Regions from separate parts of the Salipaludibacillus agaradhaerens genome, predicted to be linked through region 3. Evidence: riboswitches for the same ligand, from Rfam matches in the RefSeq annotation. Region 3 holds a riboswitch; each other region holds the start of a gene.

Region 1 (3,552 bases), 2.5 Mb from region 3:
TTATATTTAATCACTTGAGAGGTTAATCTAGCAAGAAACATGCTTCGTTTCTTTGAACATAATTATTGTCTTCATTTTGCTAATTGTTTCTTTTTATTCATGGCCGGCGTCAGAGAAAGACCAGGTGAGAGGATACCGTTGTAAAGCTTGATTTTTTCAAAGAAAGCGTCGTTTTCAAAAGTATTATGTATTTCAGCTGCTTTTAGTACGATTTGTGCGGCTACTTGGGCATCTTCAAGAGCATGGTGATGATTAAATGTCATATCTAATTCAGCTGCTATCGTATTAAGCTTAAAATTGTAAAACTCAGGCCATGTTTTTTTCGCAATAGCCACGGTACAATTGTATAGCATTGAAGGGTAAGGCAAGCCAATAGCTTGTAAGGAGCTCTTTAAAACGCTTATATCAAAAGAAGCATTATGAGCTACGACTAAACTATTTTCAAAGTAATGAGCGAGATCAGACCAAACATCACTAAATAATGGGGCGTTCTTAACATCCTCCCATGTGATTCCATGGACTCTCTCACAAAAGGGATCAAAGTATGAATTTCTCGGTCTGATAAGTGTGTAAACTTCATCAACAATACAATCGTCAATAACTTGAACTAGTCCAATGGCGCAAGCACTATCACGTTGCCTGGAAGCTGTTTCAAAGTCAATCGCTATAAAATTCATTAAAAGCCTCCTAAAGAACATACGTTTCCTATAGAATATCAGCTCTATCGGCAAAATAAAAGGGGGACATTACATTCTGACTTAGAATTGGTCATATAGTGTTATCCGAACACCACTAACTTGGTTTACTTTGACACCGAATCATGACAGAGACACTGTCTATATTAATAACGGTAAGTTCGTAGCGACGTCACACCCTTTTATGCGAGTTGAGTCATGTTTTTCTTTTTTAATAACGGACATTTTTTATTAATTTACAATAATATTCGTTATATGGAGCGTGACATTGGATTATGACATTCATTCAGTTAACTAAATCTATTAAAAATTGGTATTATATTAACCAGGTAATAGTGAAAAGTAACAGTTTACATATTCTAATAATAAAAAATGCCTTTTAATGGGACTTATGACTACCCCTACGGCTTAATTATTCAAAAATAATGGGGCTATATTTAAGTTATTTCTCATCCTTTTGGACGATATTTCCCCAATTCATAAAAAAGTAAGTTAAATCACATTTTATTTACTATAAACTATGATATAATACCTTTTGATATTGGGATATTTTTGCATTACTAATATGAACAGTTAGTGAGTAGAGGCATAAAATTAAGGGATTTATACTACTTACGGGAGCGATGAAAAACTATTTGTAATTGGGCACTTGAATAGTTTGGAGCTGCTAGTGCAACCGACCTGAGTAAATAAAGAAGGGGAGGTTTGTACATTGACTTCATCAATTAAGCGTTTAAATAGCGATCAATTATTGGAAGTGTATACACATGCGAAAGAACTTGGCTTAGAAACAGAATTCATTAAAATACTTGAAAATGAATTAGAAAGTAGAAAAATATATACTAAAAGCCATACACCTACAACACCTAATTGTCGTAAAATAAACCATGTGGTAAGTAAAACTCATTACTCCAGTTAATGTCACAAATACCGTTTACTTTTCTCCTAACTGTTCGCATAGTTTTCTTTACTTGCTTTCATACTAGTTATAAAACCAAGTAAGGAAGGTGATTTTATGCGAAAAAAGAGTAACCTTACAGGACATGTCGTGGGGGATAGGCACTTCCATTATGAAGATGACAAAAAAAAGGATGAGTTTTCTAGTGGTGTGTCAACGGTTCATGAACAACTGGAAGATAGTTATAACGTTGGAACAGTCGATCATAAGAAAACGGATAATAACAAATAATGATTCACTGATCTTAATCTCATTTTTTTAGCTTAACTGTTATCTTTTATTACCTCCATTTATAGCGGAGGTAATTTTTGGTTTTAAGATGTTTATAATAAAACATTATCGGAAGGTTATTTAACGATTATCGCGCAAATAATGTTAAGAGGGTATAATTAAGGTATATTTCTTAAAATTAGATAAGTCAGAAAGGAAGATTAGTTTATGACAACTCCCTTTAGGATTTTTTCAGAAATTAATGAGTTAGAGAAAGTGATTGTGCATCGGCCCGGAAAAGAAATAGAAAACCTATCCCCAGAGTATATGGAAGAATTATTGTTTGATGATATTCCTAATTTAAGAATTGCGCAACGTGAACACGATGAATTTGTAAAAGCTTTATCATCAAAAGGGGCAGAGGTCGTCTATTTAACAGATATGGCTACGGAAGCGCTTAAAGAAGAACATGTCAGAAAAAAATTTATTACTGAATTTCTTCATGCCTCATTAAAACATTTGAGGTATGACAGCGGTATTTATTATAGCTTAGAAGAATTTCTAGTATCTAAACCACCTGCTGAACTCGTTGAAACAGTGATTAGTGGCGTTAGAAGAAATGAAGTGGATGTGAAATCGGAATACTTGATGGCTGAGATGATTAATCATGATTTTCCGTTTTATTTAGATCCTTTACCAAACATGTATTTCACTAGAGACCCCGCAGCTATCATTGGTGAGTCTATTTCCTTAAATTTAATGGACCAAAAGGCTCGCAAGAATGAGACGCTATTCTTAAAATATATCGTAAAACATTCCCATGATTATGTTAATAAAGATATACCTATTATTTATGATAAGGACGATGGTTTTCCTATTGAAGCAGGTGATATTCTCATCTTATCACCGGATGTTATAGCAATTGGTATTAGTGCACGTACAAGTCCCCATGCCATAGAAAAATTATTTAGAAATTTAAGAACACTGAAAACAGGCTTTAAGAAAGTAATTGCGATTCAAATACCGAAAAAAAGAGCTTTTATGCATTTAGATACCGTTTTTACACAAGTTGATATTGACAAATTTACGATTCATCCCACTGTGATGAAAATTGCCGCGGAAATGGACATTTACATCCTTCAAGAGAATAAAGACGGTGAGATCGAAGTAGAAAAAAGAAATGACTTAACAAAAACACTTAAAGAATGTCTTGCACTTGAAGAGGTGACACTTATACCAGTCGGAGACGGTCAAGCTATTGAAGCGGCACGAGAACAATGGAATGACGGCAGTAATACATTTGCCCTTGCTCCAGGGACAATCATCACATATGATCGAAATTATGTCACAAACGATACGTTAAGAGCGCACGGGATTAATGTGATTGAAGTTCCCAGTTCCGAATTAGCAAGAGGTCGTGGAGGACCGCGTTGTATGACGATGCCATTAAAACGAAAGTAATGTATTCCTCCCCTATGCGTCATTTTAATATATGATTGTTCTTAAAAACGAGAGGCATCGTGTAAATAAGTATAAAGCTGTCGTGTAACACCAAATCTTGCTTGAATTGTGAGATGAAAATTGAGATAATAGCTGTTGGTTTAAAAAGAGGATCTCGTATTTTATGAGTCGTTCACATAAAAGATGTCTCAGTTTGAACTACTAAGATTATTGGTAGAGCTATCATTA
Region 2 (3,552 bases), 1.2 Mb from region 3:
TATGAAAAGACTTGGGGTAGTTGTCATTGGAACCTTTCATTAAGGCGAGCAAAAATCCATCTTCATCGACCATTATAGCGAATGAATCGCTATGATTACCTTTGGTCTGAACGTTAAAATATTTTTCGAAAAATTTACGAGTAGCATTAACGTCAGTGACAGTAAGATTCATGTGGTTTAGTTTCATCGATTACACCTCCTTCTTGCAAGTAAAATCTGTTGTTATCTTGTAATAATTATCTTATGATAAACAATAAATAAATTAAAATATATATATTTATATAAATATATAACCTTGAGTATATTAATAGGAGGAGCACAAATGGAACTGTTGCAACTACAATATTTTCGAATTGTTGCCAGGTTAGAACATATGACAAAAGCGGCGCAAGAAATTCACATTGCGCAACCCGCTCTTAGTAAAACCATTGCCCGATTGGAAGAGGATTTGGGTGTACCATTATTTGACCGTAAGGGAAGGAATATCCGACTCAATTCGTTTGGAAAGGTATTTTTGAAAAAAGTGGAGATTGCACTTTCAGCACTTGATGAAGGGAGACAAGAAGTCGAGGATCTTGCGGGGATGGAACGAGGGCGTGTTTATTTATCAACAACCACTCATAAATGCTTTTCTGACCTCATAGGCTCTTTCATATCGGAGCATCCTGATATTAAACTCCAAATCAGCCAAGCTTCAACATACGAAAAGGTGAAACAACTAAGAAATGGCGATATCGATTTTTGCATTACTTTTCCACCACTTGAAGTGGAGGGAATAAGCGGGCAATCCTTTCTCACTGAAGAAATATTACTAGCTGTTCCTTTCACGCACCGATTCGCTAACCGGAATAGTGTTGACCTGAGCGAGTTATCTGACGATGCTTTTATAAGTATAAAAGATGGGAATCCGTTTCGGGCAATGACGGATGATTTTTGTAAAAAAGAAGGTTTTACTCCAAATGTAGTTTGTGAAGTTGACGAACTTTCTGCAATAAGTCATTTCGTTCGCACCGGTATTGGTGTTGCTTTTTTGCCAGAAACTTTAATAGAAGATAAAAATGTACCTTTTCGCCTTTTGCATATTGATAAGCCATTTTGTCAGCGTACCTACCAAATAGCATGGCTCGAAGATCGCTACTTGTCCATTGCGGCACGTAAATTTCAAGATTTTGTGTATCATTATTTTAGCGAATTTCGCAAACTAAACAATCAACCTTCACTTTAAGCAATTTTATCAGCCTGAGGCATAAGGAACCTGTTGATTATGAACAGTCAGGTTCCTATATTTTAATTTAAAAAGAAAATATTTTAAGGTCTTCTACACGATTATCCGAATACGCTAAAAATTTAAATCCGTGATAGTAGATACTGAAATGCCATTCATCTACTGCTTTTCCTACAGGGACTCTTCCATATTCCTGTCATATGAACTTCTTTTATAGACTGCCTGATAGTAATGGATTTAAGCAGTTACTTTTACAAGTTTAATTACAAGATTTTTTAGCGGAGTCGATTTCATAATGATGTTTTTAAAGCAATAACACGAATATTTAATATGCGGATGATAAAACGAACCTTCAATCAGTGGGTTTTTTGTTCTTCTCCCACTGATTGGTAAATGAATCAATCAGGACATTAGCCTCCGTTAGTTCCCGCCTAAATTGATTTACCTCTCTTCTCTATTTTGAGCTGGGAGCTTCACGGACGGTAAAAGTGACTGAAATGTAAGACGGCGACTCCCAGAGGATTAAGTGCAGTCTAAAGATCCACTTTTGCGAGGATTTACCGAGCAAAAGTTAGCTGAAGACAAGCCCTCGGGAAAGCGTCCGTTTGAAGTGAAGGTCACTTTCATGATTCGAATTTTGAATTGTGAAATTCATTCAGGACTTATACAAATAGAAATTATGTTACCATGGCTTCCGGAAAAAAAACGCAATGTAATACTTTATCTTTTATTGTCGAAATTACTATAAAAGGGAATAGACACTAAAAAAATAGATAAAAGAACTACTTTTTTTCTGTTTTTTAACTTGTATTTAACCTTGACTAGGTATACTTCAAATTACAGTTACACATCATGCTGATTCTCAAATGCTGTGACAATATTTTAAAATTAAACCTTCCTACTAGTTAAAGGCAAACCTGTTTAAAGATAGGGACGCAAAGTTACGGGTCTAAGGGTCATTTGCTTGTATGATCTATGATCGCCGGACCGCCTATTAGGCAAACGTGGGAAAGGAGGTCTAAGGAAGAGATGGAAAAGAAGTTACACTCTACCTTGGATAGAGAATGGGAGAGGCTAATAAGAGAAGCACGTCAAAGAGGATTAACACCTCATGATGTCCGTTGTTTTTTAGCAGAGAAACAGCGAGAAAAAAATGTATATGATATTAAACAAGTGAGTGGTGGTAACTCGTAAAAGACTATATGAGAGTTAGAAGTTGTATCTAAAGCTTTATTTTAAACGTTTATCGTTATGATAAGCGTTTTTTAATATGCTAACAACTTGATCACGCCTATTTGTTTCTACTTAAAGACACTTGTCCTGTCATTTTTAATGACGGTGCATTAACTATAGTGAGCGACAAAATGACATTTAAGGAGGCTCACCACATGGTAAGGATATTTATCGATCCCGGTCATGGTGGTTCTGACAGTGGAGCAACAGGGAATGGCTTAGTAGAAAAGGAAATTGTGCTTGATATTGCGATGAGGTTAAGAGAATTACTGAACATGTATCAAGGTGTTCAAATTAATATGAGTCGAGAGGATGACAGCTTCGTTTCACTATCAGAAAGGGCCGATATGGCGAATAGCTGGAATGCTGACTTTTTTGTTTCTATTCATACCAATGCAAGTGGTGGTGAAGGATTTGAATCGTACATTTGGAACGGTGAGGTGCCTGATCAAACGATAAGGTATCAACAGGTTATTCACGAAGCTATTATCAATGAAATTGATGTAGTTGACAGAGGTATGTTAAGCGCTAACTATGCAGTACTGAGAGAAACAACAATGTCGGCTCTTTTAACGGAAAACTTGTTTGTTGATAATGAAAGTGATGCCGAGAAATTGCGAGATGATGCCTTTTTAGACCGTATTGCACAAGGTCATGCAACCGGGATTGTGAACGCATTAAATATAGAAGAAAACGGATCAGATGGATCTGATGGTGATCAACCGACAAATGACACGATTGCGTCAGTGCAAGCGACATTAAATGAGCGTTACGGTTTAGCCATTGCCGTAGATAATATTTTCGGTCCAGAGACAAAAGGGGCACTATTACGAGGCTTCCAAACGGAGTTAAATGTTCAGTTTAATAGAAATATTCAGGTGGATGGCATTTGGGGACCTGAAACACGTCAAGCAGTTGTCAATGTTGGTCGAGGAGCGAGAGGTAATATAACGTGGATTTTGCAAGCAATGTTATACGGTTCAGGTGTTTCTCCAGGTCCAGTGGATGGTATTTTTGGCCCGCTTACGGAAAATGCAGTGAGGACGTACCAACACAGACTTAGACTACGTGTCGACGGCATTGCGGGGCGGCAA
Region 3 (3,552 bases):
TCGTATTGGCTTAAGGCAATGATATACTCTTCATTACCTGATTGACCCAATACGTAAGCATTTGCTACACCTGAAGACTCTTGGAAACTGTTAACCTCACTCTGAAGTTCTGCAAGGGCATTGCTGTCACCTTCATGAGCCGCTTGGACTAATTGACTGTCAATACTATCGCTCATCAGGCTCATATTCACTGTCAAGGCGTCTTCAAAGCTAGGAATCACATAATCATCAATTAACTGGCTGGAAAAGTAATATATGACACTGCTAAAGATGAGAGCAAAGAGAATCATAGGTCCCATAATACCAAGAAGAAACTTTTTAAATAACGATGATGAAACGTTTAACATGAGAACGTTACCTCACTTTCTGTTGATTTAGTTGCTTCTACCGCTTCTTGTATAAAGGTGATCACGTCAGGAATGTGATCTGTTTCCGTATAAGGTGAGATCGTAAAAAACTTAGAGACGTAAACCGGCTGCAATTCCCCATCATTTTTACATGGGACAAGATCAAATTTCTTTGTGTCACCTAGGAAAATACGGGCTCTATGGGCACCGAAATATTCGAAGAGAGCTTCATTTCTTTTATTTGTTTCCATTATTTGTTCTTTCGTTAACTGGCCCTCTACTTCCATTTCCCAATTGTTAGTCTTGCTATACAGCCTAAAGGCTGTCACAGGACCGGGGTTTAATGGATTCGTGACACATAACTCAGGTAAAGTTGCTTGAAGCTTTTCTCGAAAAACAAGATTGACTCTTACATAGTTAGCCAACAGTATTTGATAACCTTCTACCCCGAAAAGTTGTAACGCTGCCATAATGGCAATGGAGCTGGCCATTCGTGAGCATTCTAATGTGTAGCTTGTGTGATAGTCACCGTAACCTCTGTCACCGACATATGGTGATTCGGCAGCATCTAAATCAATTAATGACAAATCTTCTTTGTTTTTCACTAAGAAAAGACTGGTTGCATAAGGTGTTTGACCGAGCTTTTGGAAATCAAAACATAAGCTGTCAGCTAAGTGTAAATGCTGCATTTTAGAGGTGATTATCTGCAATCCAGTAAGCACCTTTTCTTCAAAGTTTAACGGATTTACCTTAAAATCGTACGCGTTAAAAAAGGCATAGAATCCTCCGAGAGCTGAGTCAGCATGAATATGAACAGGAGGTAAGCCATGCATATCTGTAAGGGCATTTGTCGTATCTTTGATTGCCTGAATATTGTCAATACCAAAGTTATCAGTTGTACCAGTTGTAGCCACAACGTAAACAGGTTTACCTCCTTCTTCAATCACTTTTGCCATTTTAGAGGCAAGATCTTGTTCGTCCATGGCGTGATCTCGCTTTGTACGAACCTTAATCACATGGCTTCGTCCAATACCAGTGGCTTCAGCTGATTTAATTAAACTATAATGGGCTTGCTCAGAGGAGAACACATACAGATTATCAGGAACACCGTGCTCCACTGCATCAGGACAATGTTTTGCAATAGCAAGGCGGAGTCCCGTAAAGACAGCTCCTTGTCCACCCCATGTTGTATATCCCCAGCTCTCATTGACATCAAAGCCAGCAATACGTGACATCATGGCAATGACTTTCGTTTCTGCCTCCGCACCGGCCGGACCATAAACATCCCATAAATTATTCCCATTCAATAGGGAGGCTGTTAGTTGACCTATGAGTCCGGGAATACTTGCCATCGGAAGGACATTCGTCAAAAAGTATCGGGAATGATAGGGGTGCCCTGTCATTAAGCTTGTCATACTGTCTACTAAGTGAGACAGACTTTCACCCTGTAGGGGGACTTCAGCTGTTTGGATGAGCTGCTGATAAAAATTTGTTTCACGCTGTTTCTCATGTCCTAAACTAGCGTAATCTGGACGCTTCATCCCATCCATTTTTTCTAGAAGAGTGGTAATTAATTGCAGGAAATTCTCTCTGCTTTCACGATTGCCATCTTCACTAGGGAAAAGCTTTTGCACGTCATTAAGTGATTTCATTCAGTAACCTCCAATCATATTTTTAAACATAAAAAAATCCCCACTTTAATAATGGGGGTCCGGTAACATACGTAAAACGCTAATATGTTAAGCAACTCAGCCATCTTAACTTTTTAAAAGCGTTAGACCTGGAGCTTTGCGTCCCTGTTTTTCAACAGGTTTGCCCATTATTATTGTGTTATATTGAACATAATTAAAAGTATCACAATAGGACTAAAGTAATCAATACATTTACACATTTGTCACAAAATATGCCATTAAATGCTTGTAAGTCCTATCTTTAGGTCATGGATAATTAGTGAATGATTAGGCCTTTCAGAGGGGATGGCTACAAAAAAGAAATAAATGAAATTACGCAACGAGTGAAAAGTAAGGTCATCCATAGATATCCAGTCTTATTTATGATATAACGAATAATAGACATGTTATTTAAACAGATTAGTTACTTTTGTCGACTGCTCAGTCGTATCGATGTTAATAAAGTGGCTCTAAAAATGTAGACTATTTTAAAGATGGTAATCATGAACAGAACTTTTGTGATAGAAAGGTGTAGAGACATGAGTGAAAATGTAAATAATTCATCACATTTCATTAAGTATATTGTGCAAGAGGACTTGGATGAAGGAACCTACGAGCATGTAGTGACACGGTTCCCACCAGAACCAAATGGCTATTTGCACATCGGTCACGCCAAATCAATCGTCTTAAACTTTGAGTTGGCAGATGCTTTTAACGGCAAGACGAATCTTCGGTTTGACGATACAAATCCATTGAAAGAAGACCAAGAGTTTGTGGATGCCATTAAACAAGATATTCAGTGGCTTGGTTATGAATGGGACGGTTTATTTTATGCGTCTAATTACTTTGAAGAGATGTATGAACGTGCCGTATTGCTCATTAAGAAAGGCCTCGCATATGTAGAAGATTTAACACAGGAAGAAATCCGCCAGTATCGGGGTACCTTAACTGAGCCAGGTAAAGAAAGTGAGTCACGAAGCAGGAGTGTTGACGAAAACCTTGCACTTTTCGAAAAGATGAGAAAAGGTGAATTTGCCAATGGAGAAAAGGTGCTTCGGGCTAAAATAGACATGTCATCACCGAACATTAACTTGCGAGATCCTGTCATTTACCGAATTTCTCATACTGAACATCATAATACCGGTGACAAGTGGTGTATTTATCCAATGTATTCCTATGCGCACCCACTTGAAGATGCCATTGAAGGTGTAACACATTCCATTTGTACGTTAGAGTTTGAGGATCAGCGGCCATTGTATGACTGGGTAGTGGAACATACAGAAATAGAAGGTACGCCAAAGCAAATTGAATTTGCTCGGTTGAATTTGACAAATACGGTCATGAGTAAGCGTAAATTGAAACAGCTCGTGGATGAAGGCTATGTGGATGGCTGGGACGATCCGCGAATGCCTACCCTGTCAGGCCTAAGACGCCGTGGATTTACCGCTGATTCTATTAAAACATTTTGCCGCGAGATCGGTGTAAGTAAAGCGGACAATCTTGTAGACGTACGCATGCTAGAGCATTTTGTTCGT

What was found. A riboswitch is a leader RNA that binds a small molecule or an ion and turns the genes downstream of it on or off. The one in region 3 is predicted to bind cyclic di-GMP.
Region 1: another riboswitch for cyclic di-GMP. It lies ahead of sda (sporulation histidine kinase inhibitor Sda); the one in region 3 lies ahead of BK581_RS14585 (pyridoxal phosphate-dependent decarboxylase family protein).
Region 2: another riboswitch for cyclic di-GMP. It lies ahead of BK581_RS19930 (anti-repressor SinI family protein); the one in region 3 lies ahead of BK581_RS14585 (pyridoxal phosphate-dependent decarboxylase family protein).

Annotation. Positions count from the first base shown of each region.
Region 1 is NZ_KV917378.1:641,813-645,364, reverse strand. Features, by position in the region: gene BK581_RS02970 (3'-5' exonuclease) at 72-677, opposite strand; cyclic di-GMP riboswitch class II at 1,303-1,385, shown strand; gene sda (sporulation histidine kinase inhibitor Sda) at 1,408-1,614, shown strand; gene BK581_RS02960 (YozQ family protein) at 1,711-1,884, shown strand; gene BK581_RS02955 (arginine deiminase) at 2,092-3,324, shown strand.
Region 2 is NZ_KV917378.1:1,895,981-1,899,532, reverse strand. Features, by position in the region: gene BK581_RS09005 (VOC family protein) at 1-187, opposite strand, end outside; gene BK581_RS09000 (LysR family transcriptional regulator) at 323-1,225, shown strand; cyclic di-GMP riboswitch class I at 2,126-2,220, shown strand; gene BK581_RS19930 (anti-repressor SinI family protein) at 2,255-2,419, shown strand; gene BK581_RS08990 (N-acetylmuramoyl-L-alanine amidase) at 2,614-3,552, shown strand, end outside.
Region 3 is NZ_KV917378.1:3,120,541-3,124,092, forward strand. Features, by position in the region: gene BK581_RS14580 (methyl-accepting chemotaxis protein) at 1-347, opposite strand, end outside; gene BK581_RS14585 (pyridoxal phosphate-dependent decarboxylase family protein) at 341-1,999, opposite strand; cyclic di-GMP riboswitch class I at 2,087-2,174, opposite strand; gene BK581_RS14590 (glutamine--tRNA ligase/YqeY domain fusion protein) at 2,557-3,552, shown strand, end outside.